One region of the Dietzia sp. IN118 genome, then DNA from elsewhere that is predicted to be linked to it. Evidence: riboswitches for the same ligand, from Rfam matches in the RefSeq annotation. Region 1 holds a riboswitch; the other holds the start of a gene.
What was found. A riboswitch is a leader RNA that binds a small molecule or an ion and turns the genes downstream of it on or off. The one in region 1 is predicted to bind cobalamin.
Positions count from the first base shown of each region.

Region 1 (6,917 bases):
GCTCCTCGGCGCCGCGGCCGAACAGGAAGCTGTCGCCGCCCTTGAGTCGGACGACGGTGCGCCCGCGCCGCGCGTGCTCGACGAGGATCCGGTTGATCTCCTCCTGCGGGGTCGCCGGACCGAAGGGCACCTTGCCCACGTCGATCACCTCGATGCCGGGGTCGAGCTCGTCGAGGATCGACACCGGTCCCAGGCGGTCGGTCACCACCACATCGGCGGTGCGGACGGCGTCGAGGCCGGCCACGGTCATCAGCCCCGGGTCCCCCGGCCCGCCGCCGACCAGCACGACCCGGCCCGCGCAGTCCCGCGCGGCCGTGGCGCCGGCGCTGTCCTTCCCGCCGGTCGTCCCGGCCGTCGCCCCGGCGGTGTCCTTCTCAGCCGTCATCGGGCCGTCGTCCCTTCTCCGCGTCGCAGTAGATACACGTCCATCACCCAGCCGTGCTCATCGCGCAGCCGCTCGCGGTGCGCGCGCAGGTCCGGCAGGACGTCGCCCACGCGGCCCGCGACGAGCGTCTCGCCGGCGTCGCCGAGGTTCCCGCCCCACCAGATGTGCCAGTCGGCCAGGTCATCGAGCGGCAGGTCGCCGTTGAGCATCACCACCACGTTGTCGGCGCCGGCGGCCACGACCTCGCGCAGCCGGCGACCGGTGGTCACGGTGACCGTGCCGCCGATCTCGTGCAGGACCAGACGGTGGCGCGCGGCCAGAACCTGGAGCGCGGAGATCCCGGGCACGACGTCCACCTCCAGGTCCAGCGCACCGCGCTCGGCGATCCGGTCGAGGATCCTCAGCGTGGAGTCGTAGAACGCCGGGTCGCCCCACACGGGGATCGCCACATCGCCGGGCCGGGAGGCCACGACGCGTTCCCAGGCCAGGGAGCGGGCCTCGTGCCAGTCCGTCACCACGCCGCGATACCCGGCGTCGGAGGAGGTCGACGACGACGAGCGGTCCCTCTCCGGATCGGGCACACCCACCAACTCGACGCCCGGCGCGTGGCGGGCGAGCAGCCGCGCGCGGAGGTCGACCAACGGGTCGGCCGGGCCTTTGACGGCCGCGAGGGCGTAGTCGCTGGCGCGCAGGGCCCGGGCGGCCTCGACCGTGATCTGGTCGAGCCCGCCCGAGCCGATGCCCACGACCCGCACCCGCCTGCGGCCGGTGGGGAACTCAGTCACCGTGGGACTCCTCGAGATCGCCCTCCACATCGAGGTAGACCTGCCGCATCCGGTCCATGATGTCCGCGTCGGGCTCGGCCCACATCCCGCGGTCGGCGGCCTCGGAGAGCCGCTCGATCATCCCGCGCAGCGCCCACGGGTTGGACCGGCGCAGGAACTCCTGGTTGGTCTCGTCCAGGACGTACTCGCGGGCGAGCGAGTCGTACATCCAGTCGTGGACCACGCCGGCGGTGGCGTCGAACCCGAAGAGGTAGTCCACCGTGGCCGCCAGCTCGAACGCGCCCTTGTAGCCGTGACGTTGCATGGCCGCGATCCACCGCGGGTTCACCACGCGGGCGCGGAATACCCGCGTTGTCTCCTCCGCCAGCGACCGGGTGCGCACGGCATCAGGCGTGGTCGAGTCGCCCACATAGGCGCGCGGCTCGGCGCCGGTGAGCGCGCGGACGGTGGCGATCATCCCGCCGTGGTACTGGAAGTAGTCGTCCGAGTCGGCGATGTCGTGCTCGCGGGTGTCGATGTTCTTGGCCGCCACCGCGATGCGCCGGTAGTTGGTGCGCATGTCGTCGGCCGCGGGGACTCCGTCGAGGTCGCGGCCGTAGGCGTACCCGCCCCAGCGGGTGTAGACCTCGGCCAGGTCTCGGTCGTCGCGCCAGTTGCCCGCCTCGATGGTCTGCAGGATCCCGGCGCCGTAGGAGCCCGGTGCGGAGCCGAATATGCGGGTGGTGGCCCGGCGGTGGTCGGAGTGCTCGGCCAGATCGGCCCGCGTGTGGGCGGCGACGAAGTTGTGTTCGTCGGGCTCGTCCAGCTCGGCGACCATCCGCACGGCGTCGTCGAGCATCCCGATGACGTGCGGGAACGCATCGCGGAAGAAGCCCGAGATGCGCACGGTCACGTCGACGCGCGGGCGGCCCAGTTCCTCGGACGGGACCACCTCCAGGCCCGTGACCCGGCGGGAGGCCTCGTCCCACTCGGGGCGGACGCCCAGCAGTGCCAGGACCTCGGCGATGTCGTCCCCGGAGGTGCGCATGGCCGAGGTGCCCCAGATCGACAGCCCCACCGAGCTCGGGTACTCCCCGGTCTCGGCGACGTGCCGGTCCAGCAGCGAGTCCGCCATGGCCTGACCGGTCTCCCACGCCAGCCGCGACGGGACGGCGCGCGGGTCCACCGTGTAGAAGTTCCGGCCCGTGGGCAGCACATTGACCAGACCCCGCAGCGGGGATCCCGAGGGCCCGGCCGGGATGAACCCGCCGTCCAGTGCGTGGATGACGGCGTCCAGCTCGTCGACAGTGGCGGCCAGGCGCGGCACCACCTCGCGGGCGGCGAACTCGAGCACCTGCGCGACCTCGTCGTCGTCGCCCTCTGGCGCGCCGTCACCCGCGCCGCCGTCACCCGCCCCACCCGCGGTGAGGCCCGCGGCGGCGAGGACGTCGGGCACCGCGGCGACGTCCCACTCCCGCGCGTCCATCCCCTCGACCAGCGCCTTGGCGAGCGCCTCGACCCGGTCGACCTCCTCGGTCGGCGCGCCCTCGGCCAGCCCGAGTGCGCGGCGCAGGCCCGGAACCGCGCCGGACTCGCCGCCCCACACCTGCGAGGCCCGCAGGATCGCCAGCACCAGGTTGACGCGCGCCTCGCCCGCGGGCGCCTGGCCCAGGACGTGCAGGCCGTCGCGGATCTGAACGTCCTTGATCTCGCACAACCAGCCGTCGACGTGGAGGAGGAAGTCGTCGAACTCCTCGTCGTCGGGCCGCTGCTCGAGGCCAAGGTCCTCGTGCATGTGCGCGGACTGCATGAGGGTCCAGATCTGCGCGCGGATGGCCGGGAGCTTGGCCGGATCCATCGACGCGATGTTCCCGTACTCGTCGAGCAGCTGCTCCAGCCGCGCGATGTCCCCGTACGACTCGGCACGCGCCATGGGCGGGACCAGGTGGTCGACGATCGTCGCGTGCGCACGGCGCTTGGCCTGCGCGCCCTCGCCGGGGTCGTTGACGAGGAACGGGTAGATCAGCGGAAGGTCGGCGATCGCCGCGTCGGTGGCACAGTCCGCCGAGAGCGCCGCGTTCTTGCCCGGCAGCCATTCGAGCGAGCCGTGTTTGCCGATGTGCACCAGCGCATGCGCCCCGAAGCCGTGGGCGAGCCAGCGATAGGCGGCCAGGTAGTGGTGGGACGGCGCGAGCTCGGGGTCGTGATAGATGGCGACCGGGTTCTCGCCGAAGCCGCGGGGCGGCTGGATCAACAGGACGACATTGCCGGCCTGGATGGTGGCCAGGACGATCTCGCCGGCGTCGTTGACGAACAGCTCGCCCGGCGCGGGCCCCCACGCCTCGACCATCTCCGCACGCAGCGCCTCGGGCAGGTCCGCGGTCCAGCGCAGGTAGTCGTCGGTGGAGATCCGCACGTGACTGTCGGTGAGCTGGGCGCTGGTGAGCCACTCCTCGTCCTGCCCGCCCGCGTCGATGAGCGCGTGGATGAGGGCGTCGCCGGCGGCGGTGTCGTCGGCGTAACCGCCCTCCGCGACGGTGCCGTCCGCCCCCCGCTCGGTGAGGTCGAGGCCCGGTCGATCAAGAAAGCGCGCGATGGGGCCGTCGTCCGGGCCCAGGTCGTAGCCCTCGTCGCGCATCCGGCGCAGCAGGCGGATGGTCGAGACCGGGGTGTCCAGGCCGACGGCGTTGCCGATGCGGGAGTGCTTCGTGGGGTACGCCGACAGGACCAGCGCGACCTTGCGGTCGGCCGGCGCCACGTGGCGCAGCCGCGCGTGGGCCACGGCGATCCCGGCGACGCGCGCGCACCGCTCCGGATCGGCCACGTAGCGGGGCAGGCCGTCGGCGTCGATCTCCTTGAACGAGAACGGCGCGGTGATGATCCGGCCGTCGAACTCGGGGATCGCGATCTGGTTGGCGGAGTCCAGCGGGTTGACGCCGTCGTCTGAGGTAGACCAGTCCTCCCGGCTCCACGTCAGGCACAGGCCCTGCAGGACGGGGATGTCCAGCGCGGCGATGCGCTCGACGTCCCACGTCTCGTCCTCGCCGCCCGCACTCACCGCGCCGGGCGTGGTGCCGCCGGCAGCGAGAACCGTCACGACCAGCGCATCGAGAGTGCCGAGCGCGTCAAACAGCTCGTCGGGGGCCGAGCGCAGGGAGCCGGCGAAGACCGGCACTCCCACCGCGCCAGCGGCGTCGATCGCGTCGGCCAGCGAGTGCGCGAACCCGGAGTTCCCGCTCACCTCGTGGGCGCGGTAGTAGAGCACTCCGACGCGGGGCAGGCCGGGGGCTTCCGTCGTGTCCGGCCGCGGCGGCATACCCCACACCGGCACGTTCTCCGGCGGCTCGAACCCGACGCCGGTGAGCAGCACGGTGTCGGCCAGGAATGCGTGCAGCTGCGCGAGGTTGCCCGGGCCGCCCTCGGCGAGATAGCGGTGCGCCTCGGCCGCGATGCCGATCGGGACCGTGGACAGCTCCATCAGGTCGGCGTCGGGGGTCTGCTCCCCACCCAGGACCACTACCGGGACGCCCGCGCCGAGCACGGCGGCGAACCCGGCCTCCCAGGATCGTCGGGAGCCGAGAATGCGGACCACCACCAGGTCGGCGCCGACGAGCAGTGCGGGCAGATTCGCCTCGACGTCGAGTCGGGACGGGTTGCCGAGCGTGAACGCCGCGCCGGATTCGCGCGCGGAGAGCAGGTCCGTATCGGAGGTGGACAACAGGGTGATGCGGGGCACGTCGTGCTGTGCCGAGGCGTCATCAGGGGACGCCGAACGCCGGTCGGGGCGCATGTTCTTCTCCAAACCCTCGTGGAACATGTCGCCGTGGCCGGTCTCCTGGCTTTCGCATCAACGCCGTGCGACCAACCTTCCCGGATCCTGGAGGGTCCAGTGGTCTCCGCCCCGTGAGGGACGGACGAGGGTGCGCGACTCCGCGACTACAGTGGCGAGGGCCGCGCCGGCTTTTCCTCCGGCTTCCCGAGCACCACGGCACCGGCGAGCCTATCCGGCGCACCCCGCCCGTGGCCGACCGGCTGCCTCGCGTCAGCCAGGGACGGCCATCCCGGTCAGGGGAAGTCCACCACCGCGAGGTTGAGTGGCAGCTCGCCTCTCCGCGGCTCCGGTGAGAGGTCCGCGGTGTCGACGAAGGTGCCGGACAGGAAGTCGTCGGCGTCGGCGATCCGCTGCGGCGGGACCTGCCCGGCGTAGTCGAACCCCTTCAGCTCGTACGGCAGCGAGTCGGCCTCGAGCAGGCTCGGCCCGTGCATGAGCTGGAAGTGAAGGTGCGAGGCGTTGGCGTTGCCGGTGTTCCCGAGCTTGCCGAGCACTTGGCCCTCGGTCACCGTGTCGCCGGGTTTCACCGTGACCGAGCCGGAGATCATGTGTGCGTACATCGCGTACACGCCGTCGCCGAGGTCGAGCACCACGTGGTTGCCGTCCACGTTCTCGACGGTGAGCTTGGACGCCAGTTCCGGGTTGCTGGCGGGCAGGACCCCCGGCGCATTGGCCTCCATCCCGTCGAGGACCGAGACGACGGTGGCGTCGGCGACGGCGAGGATCTCGGCGCCGTAGTCCACGTAGCTCTCGTTGTGGTTCCTGTCGCCGGTGTAGAACTCGCCCTGGTCGTTGGTGCGCTTCCAGTCGATTGCGAACCGCTGGCTGTTGTTGAGTTTGCCGTTGACCGACATCACCGAACTGCGGTGCGGGAACCCCGGTTCGCAACACCCGTTGAGGGCCACCCAGTTCTCGCCCCGCACGGGCGGCGCGATGACCGGCACGGTGCGGGTGGAGAAGGCAACCGGTGTCGTAAGGTAGTCGATGGGTCCCGGCTCCCCGAACGCCGGCGAGGCGGCACCGGTCCCGTAGAGGTGGTGCAGCACCGCGTCCGGGGCCTGGTCGAGCGAGTCGAGGGTGAAGTCGATGAACACGACCCGGCTCTCCTGCGGCGGGATCTGCGCGGTGTCGACGTACCCGGCGGGCAGGTCGCGCAAGCGGTTGCAGTCACCGAAGACGCAGTCCGGGTCCACGAGAGCGGCGGCGGAGAAGCTGGCGATGACCTTGGTGGGATCGGTGCCGTCCACCACCTCGATCTTGTCCACGCTCGCCGGCACCTTGGTGGCGTTGGTGAGCTGCAGGTCGTAGGCCACGTGGTACTTGCCGTCCGTGCCCTTGAACGGCAGCGGCGGGTTGCCGATGGGAATCATCGTCAGCGCGGTGAACGCGTCCGGGACGGTCACCCCGGCGGCGGACCCGGCGGCCGGTGATGCCGTGGTCGTGGCGGCCGCTTCGGCGGCGGCGGGTTCGGTGGCGGCGTCCGACGAGCACCCGGCCGCGACCAGTGCGACTGCGGTGAGGGCGGAGGCGAGAAGGGTGGGTACGCGGCGAGGTGTCACGGTGGAGCTCCGTTTCTTCAGTTGTGAAGAAAAAACTTACCCTCTGCCGTCTGGGAAAAGTACACCGGCGACGGGCTGCCACAATGGCCCCCGTGAGCATCGCCGAACCCACCCGCCGGACCCGTGGCGACATGTGCCCGGGCGTCCTGCGGCCGTGGCCGGCCTCCGACGGCGCCCTGGTCCGACTGCGCGTGCCGGGTGGCCGCGTGTCACCGGCGGCCCTGTCCGCCCTGCACGGGGTCGCCGTGAGATATGGCGACGACGACAACGTGCACGTGACCACGCGTGCGAACCTGCAGCTTCGGGCCCTGCCGATCGGTCCGGACGGGCAGCTGCCCGGCGAGGTGGTGGCGGCGATCGCGGAGACGGGCCTGCTC
Region 1 covers NZ_JAUMSR010000001.1:2,159,115-2,166,031, forward strand. Annotated here, with positions in the region: gene cobA (uroporphyrinogen-III C-methyltransferase) at 1-385, opposite strand, end outside; gene cobF (precorrin-6A synthase (deacetylating)) at 382-1,170, opposite strand; gene cobN (cobaltochelatase subunit CobN) at 1,163-4,885, opposite strand; cobalamin riboswitch at 4,957-5,152, opposite strand; gene Q2K20_RS10405 (M23 family metallopeptidase) at 5,215-6,540, opposite strand; gene Q2K20_RS10410 (nitrite reductase) at 6,633-6,917, shown strand, end outside.

Region 2 (6,917 bases), on a different contig from region 1:
CGTCCAGGCCGCGAACGGCTATGTCCGTTCCACCGCGGTGCCGTTCACCAAGTGGGGCCGAGCGGCGCGGGGGCGCCGGCTGCTCGAGGAGTTCCTGCGCCGCCACCTGCCGGCCCGGCGCGCCAACCCGGGAGAGGACCTGTTCTCCGCCCTGTGCCAGGTGGCGGACGCCTCCGGCGGGATCGACGACGACGACATCATCAACCAGATGATCTTCCTGCTCATGGCCGCGCACGACACCACCACGAGCACGGTGACGTCGATGGTCTACGAGCTCGGCCGCGACGTCCAGTGGCAGGAGCGGCTCCGCCGCCAGTGCCAGGACCTGGGTCCGAACCCCACCATGGCCGAGCTGGAGGAGCTGCCCGATCTGGCGTTGGTGATGAAGGAGTCGCTACGCCTGCACCCGCCGGTGCCGGTGATGGCGCGCAAGGCGGTCAAGGACACCGAGATCCTGGGCGTGGAGATCCCGGTCGGACGACTCACCTCGATCATGCCGCTGTACTCGCACCACATGCCCGAGTACTGGACGGACCCGGAGATCTTCGACCCCGAACGCTTCTCCGACGAGCGGCGGGAGGACAAGTCGCACCGCTTCGCGTGGGAGCCGTTCGGCGGCGGGGTGCACAAGTGCCTCGGCATAATCTTCGCCAACCTCGAGTCCAAGCTGGTGCTCAGCGCGCTGCTACGCCACTTCGAGTGGTCGGTCCCGCTGGCCTACGTGCCGCCCATGAAGAACGACTCGCTGCCCTACCCCGCGGACGGACTGCCCGTCTCGCTCCGGCCGCTGGCACGCGTCGCCGCGAACTGACCCGCCGCCCGCCCCGCCTCCGCCGTCCAGAGGATTTCGCCTGTATCGCCCGAGTGGGTCTGAGCGAAATCCTCTGCTCGGCGATGATGCCGCGACGGCGGGGGGGCGGGACGGCCAGCGTGTCGGCCGGCGGGACGGCCAGCGTGGCGGCGGCCAGCGTGGCGGCGGCCAGCGTGGCGGCCGGCGTGGCGGCCGGCGGGACGGTTGGCACCGAGCAGCCAGTAGCGCAGAAGCAGGGCCCGGGGGCGGTCATACCGCAATCCCGGGCCCTCCGCTGGCCGACGACGCGTTCCCGCGTTCGACCTTCCGCCTGCCTAGTTCTCCAGGGCGTTCACCACGGTGAGTTCGCCGTCGGAATGCGAGACGCGGATGCGCTTCTTGTCGAGCTTGCCGACGGAGGTCTTGGGGATCTCGTGGACGAACGCGAACTTCTCGGGCACCTGCCACTTGGCCATCCGTTCGGCCAGGTGATCGCGCAGCTCCTCGACGCTCGGGTCGGGCACACCGTCCTTGACGACGATGGTGGCCAGCGGCCGCTCGTCCCACTTGGGGTCGGGGACACCGATCACGGCGGCCTCCGCCACGGACGGGTGCTCGAGGAGGTAGTTCTCCACCTCGACGGACGAGATCCACTCGCCACCGGACTTGATGATGTCCTTCGCGCGGTCGGTGAGCTGCAGGAACGCCTCGGGCTTGATATACCCCACGTCGCCGGTGCGCAGCCAGCCGTCGTCGAAGGAGTCCGAGGCGTCCACCTTGTAGTAACTGCCGGTGATCCACGGGCCGCGGACCTCCAGCTCGCCGACGGACTCGCCGTCCCATGGCAGGGCCTGGCCGGAATCGTCGACGATACGGGCCTTCACGCCGGCGATGAGTCGGCCCTGCGTCATGCGGAGCTCGAACTGCTTCTCCTCCGGCAGGGAGGCCTTCGGGCGGGACAGGGTGCCGATGGGCGAGGTCTCGGTCATGCCCCACGCGTGGACGATGTTGATCCCGTATTTGTCCCGGAACTTGCGGATCAGCTCCGGCGGGCACGAGCTGCCGCCCACGACGACCGCACGGAAGCTCGACATGTCGATGGGGTGGTCCACGCTGTACGCGTCCACTGCCTGCCAGATCGTGGGGACGGCGGCGGCCAGCGTCGGACGCTCGGAGGCGATCATCGCGGCCAGCGGCTCGGGCTGTAGGAAACGCTCCGGCATGAGCAGCGAGGCGCCCACCATGAACGCGGCGTACGGCAGGCCCCACGACATGGCGTGGAACATCGGCACGATCGCCAGCACGTTGTCGTCGAGCGAGATGTCCATGCCGTCGGACATGCACACCTGCATCGAGTGGAGGTAGATCGACCGGTGCGAGTAGACGACGCCCTTCGGGTCGCCGGTGGTGCCCGAGGTGTAGGCCATCGCGGCGCCGGAGTTCTCGTCGACCTCCGGCCAATCGAACTCGGTGGGCTGGGCGGCGAGGAGCGCGTCGTAGTCGTGCACCTGGATGCCCTCGGGAGCCTCGAGGTTCGCGGCGCCCCCACCGGTGACGATGACGTGCTCGACCGTCGAGAACCGGGGCAGGAGCGGCTGCAGGAGCGGGACGAGGCTCGGGTCGACGATCACGACCTTGTCCTCTGCGTGGTTGGCCACGAACTCGAGCTGGTCCGGGAACAGCCGGATGTTCAGCGGATGCAGCACGGCGCCCATGGACGGGATCGCGAGGTAGGCCTCCAAGTGCTCGGAGTTGTTCCACTGGAATGTGGCGACCCGCTGGTCACCGTCGACCCCCAGGGAACGCAGCGCGTTGGCCAGCTGCGCGGCGTGCTTGCCCAGATCGCCGTAGGTGATCTTCCGTGGTCCCTGATCGGTCCAGGTGGTGACGACCGCATCGGAGTGGACGGTCGCACCGAACTGCAGGATCGTGCTGATGTTCAACTGCTCCGGCATCATCGTGCTCTTCATGAGGGGCTCCTTGATCGAGGGGTGGCGTCTGTCACTCTCGTGTCGAGACTACCTGACGTCCATGACGTCCTTGGGCCGTGTGGGCGATCACCCGTCGAGGTCGTCGAAGACGGTCTGGACGGTCCTCGTCGCCGCGAGGGCCGCCGGCGCGCCGCAGTACTCCGAGGCGTGTATGACCGCCTCGGTGATCTCCTCGCGGGTCAACCCGTTGGTCAACCCGCCGCGTACATGCCCCGCCGGCTCGGCGTCCGCGCGCAGTGCCACGAGCATCCCGATATTAAGCAGGCTGCGATCCCGTCGGTCCAACCCGGGCCGGTTCCAGATGTTGCCCCACACGTTCTCTGCGACCACGTGCTGGATCGCCTCCGACTCCGTCCCGACAGCCCGGTCCATGGCCCGGTCGACGAAGTCGTCGCTCATCACCTCGCGCCTGGTCGCGAAACCCTGCTCGCGCAGATCCGCGGCCGAAGGCCCCTCGCCTGCAGAACTCGTCGTCGTCGTCATCTCCACGGTCCTCTCCCACTGCCGACAGGTATCGCGATCCATCCTCCCCGACCGTCGTCACCAGCTCCGCGTGACCTCGCCCCGCCCCGGCCAGGCGCGGGGACGGCTCGGACAGGGGCGACAGCGGATGTATGGGATGGGCGGACGCGACGACGGGTGGGATACCCTCGACGGGTCCGGCCACCAGCGTCGGACCCCGCGGCAACTCGGCGGAAGTCGGTGCGAATCCGACGCTGTCCCGCAACTGTGATCCCGTCTCAGGACGGGCGAGCCAGGTCGGCCGGTTCCGCGGCAGCCGTACGTACTGACCTCGGACGAAGGACGGTCGCGTGCAGCGGCCCAGGCCGCGGCCCGAGCTGTTTTCTTCCTCCGAATCACGGAGGATGCCATGCACCATCCACGAGCCCGCTCGCTGCTGCTCGCCCCCCTGGCCGCCCTGGCGCTGGTCGCCACCGCGTGCAGCGGCAGCGGCACCGGCGGCGACGAGCCGGCCCCGGCCGACCAGACCTCCGCCGCGGCGGAGGAACCGCAGGCGATCGTGTCGCTGGCCCCCACCACCACCGAGATGCTCTACGCCGTCGGCGCCGGGGACAGCGTCGTGGCGGTCGACGAGCGGTCCGACTTCCCCTCCGACGCCCCGGTCACCGACCTGTCCGGGTACACGCCCAACCTCGAGGCGATCCTGGGATACGCGCCGGACCTCGTCGTGCTCACCGACGACACCGGGGACATCGTGGCCGGCCTCGAACGCTCCGGCGTCGAGGTGCTGCAGCTGCCCGCCGCGCAGACCCTCGACGACACCTACACCCAGCTCGAGCAGGTCGGGGCGGCCACCGGGCACATCGGCGAGGCCGCCGAACTCGTGTCGCGGATGCAGAGCGAGATCGACGAGATCGTCGCCTCCGTGCCGGAGCGCGAGACGCCGCTGACGTACTTCCACGAACTCGACGACACCTACTACACCGTCACCGACGACACCTACGTCGGCGAGATCTACTCCCTGCTCGGCCTGACCTCGATCGCCACGGGCGACAACCCCTACCCGCAGCTGTCCGAGGAACTCATCCTCGAGGCCGACCCGGACCTGGTGTTCCTCGCCGACGGCCAGTGCTGCGGCATCACGCCCGAGGTCGTGGCCGAGCGACCGGGCTGGGACGGGCTCACCGCCGTGCGCGAGGACCGGGTCCACGTGGTGGACGAGGACCTCGCCAGCCGCTGGGGCCCGCGCATCGTGGACTTCATGCGCGAGGTCGCCGCGATCGTCACCGCGGTGCCCGACGCCGCGCCGGAGACCGCGGAGAGCCCCGCGAACCAGCCCGCCTCGTGACCCGCCCGTCGCCCCGCCGCGCCCTCGTGCTGGGCGGGGCGACGCTGTTGCTGGCCGCGGCGGTCCTGCTCGGCACCCTCATCGGCCCGGCCGGCCTCACCCCGGGCGGCGTGGTGCTCGAACTGGTGGGCCGGCTGCCGCTCGTCGACATCAACTCGGGGTTCACCGAACGTCAGCAGGTCATCCTCTGGGAGATCCGCATCCCACGCGTGGTGCTGGGCGCGATCGTCGGCGCGATGCTCGCGATCGCCGGGGCCACCTACCAGGGCGTGTTCCGCAACCCGCTCGCCGACCCGTACCTGCTCGGGGTGTCCAGCGGGGCGGGGCTGGGCGCCACCCTGGCGATCGTCGTGGGCGGCGCGATGGGCTCGGCGATGGTGCCGCCCGCCGCGTTCGCCGGCGGCATGATCGCGGTGCTGGCCACCTACACGCTGGGCCGCAGTGTCGGCGGTGGACGCAGCGAGGTGGTCATCATCCTCGCCGGCGTCGCCGTGGCGGCGTTCGCCAGCGCCATCCAGACGTTCTTCATGCAGCGCCACGACGAGACCCTGCGGCAGGTGTACTCGTGGACGCTCGGCCGCCTCACGACCAGCGGCTGGACCGACGTGCGGACGGTGCTGCCGTACGTGCTCGTGGCGGTGGCCGTGATCGCCCTGTTCCGCCGCACCCTCGACGTGATGGCGGTCGGGGACGCCGAGGCCGCGACGCTGGGGATCGCCCCGGCGCGGGTGCGCCTGGTCCTCATCAGCGTGGCCACCCTCGGCACGGCGGCGGTGGTGTCCGTGTCGGGCCTGATCGGGTTCGTGGGCATCGTCATCCCGCACGCCGTGCGGATGCTCATCGGGCCGGGGCACCGCCTGCTGCTGCCGGTGTCGCTGCTGGTAGGCGCGGCGTTCCTCATCCTGGCCGACGTCGTCGCCCGCACCGCGATGAGCCCGGCCGAGCTGCCCATCGGAGTGGTCACCGCCGCGATCGGCGCCCCGTTCTTCCTCATCGTCCTGCGCCGCAGCCGGGGGCACATATGACCGCCACACCACCGGCGTCACCCGCGGCGGCCGCGTCACCCGCGCCGGTCGCCCTGGCCTGCCGCGACCTGCGCGTCACCCGGGACCGCACGGCCATCCTCCACGGCGTCGACCTCGCCGTGGACGCCGGCTCGTGGGTGTCCCTGGTGGGCCCCAACGGCTCCGGCAAGACGACCCTGCTGTTCGCGCTCGCCGGGCTCATCCCCGCCGCCGGTCACATCGAGGTCGACGGGCTGACCCCGCGCCGCGCGGGTCGCCGCAGGGTGGCACGGACCGTGGCGATGATGCCGCAGCGCCCGGTCGTCCCCGAGGGGGTCACGGCGCGCGAACTCATCGGGCTCGGCCGCACCCCGCACATCGGCCGGTTCGGCACCGAGAGCGCCGACGACCACGAGGTCGTCGACCGCGTCATCAATCGCCTGGACCTGCACGACCTGGCCTCGCGCACCGCCACGACGCTGTCCGGCGGTGAGCTGCAGCGGGTGGTGTTGGGCCGCTCGCTGGCCCAGGAACCGCGGGTCCTGCTGCTCGACGAGCCCACCAGCGCGCTGGACATCGGCCACCAGCAGCAGGTGCTCGACCTGGTGGACTCCATGCGCCGCGAGACCGGCCTGACCGTCGTGGCGGCGATGCACGACCTCACCTCCGCCGCCCACTACGGGCAGCGGCTGGTGTTGCTCGACCGGGGCCGTGTGGTGGCCGACGGCCGGCCCGAGGAGGTCCTCACCGTCGAGCGGGTGGCGCAGGTCTACGACGCGCGCGTGGAGGTCCTCGACCGCCGCGACGGCCGCGCCGTGTTGCCGCTGCGCGAGGCGGGCCCGGATCCCGCGCCCGGGTCGGCGCCCGGCGCGGCGCCGGGGGCGGGCGTCTGATGGAGGTCGTCCTGCTGGGGACCGGCGCCGCGGACGGCTGGCCCAACCCGTTCTGTCGGTGCCCGTCATGCGACGAGGCACGCCGGCTCGGCGTGGTGCGCGGCCAGACCTCCGCGCTTGTCGACGACGAGCTGCTGATCGACTGCGGACCGGAGGCGCCCGGCTCGGCCGTGCGGCTCGGACGGTCTCTGGCGGCGGTGGGACATCTGCTCGTCACGCATGCCCACGCCGACCATCTCGGACCCCAGGTCCTGCTCTTCCGCTCGTGGGTCCCCGACGCCGGCGAGCTGGAGGTGGTCGGCCCCCCGGACGCGCTCGATGCGTGTCGGCCCTGGGTGGGCCCCGACGACCCGGTGCGCTTCGTCCCCGTCACCGCCGGCGACCGGCTCAGGGTGGGCGCCTACGACGTACGCGTGTTGCCCGCCCGGC
Region 2 covers NZ_JAUMSR010000002.1:277,549-284,465, reverse strand. Annotated here, with positions in the region: gene Q2K20_RS16830 (cytochrome P450) at 1-811, shown strand, start outside; gene Q2K20_RS16825 (long-chain fatty acid--CoA ligase) at 1,126-2,760, opposite strand; gene Q2K20_RS16820 (carboxymuconolactone decarboxylase family protein) at 2,848-3,264, opposite strand; cobalamin riboswitch at 3,420-3,564, shown strand; gene Q2K20_RS16815 (ABC transporter substrate-binding protein) at 3,653-4,591, shown strand; gene Q2K20_RS16810 (FecCD family ABC transporter permease) at 4,588-5,616, shown strand; gene Q2K20_RS16805 (ABC transporter ATP-binding protein) at 5,613-6,488, shown strand; gene Q2K20_RS16800 (MBL fold metallo-hydrolase) at 6,488-6,917, shown strand, end outside.
Region 2: linked by a shared signal. The riboswitch ahead of Q2K20_RS16815 (ABC transporter substrate-binding protein) and the one ahead of cobN (cobaltochelatase subunit CobN) in region 1 are both predicted to bind cobalamin.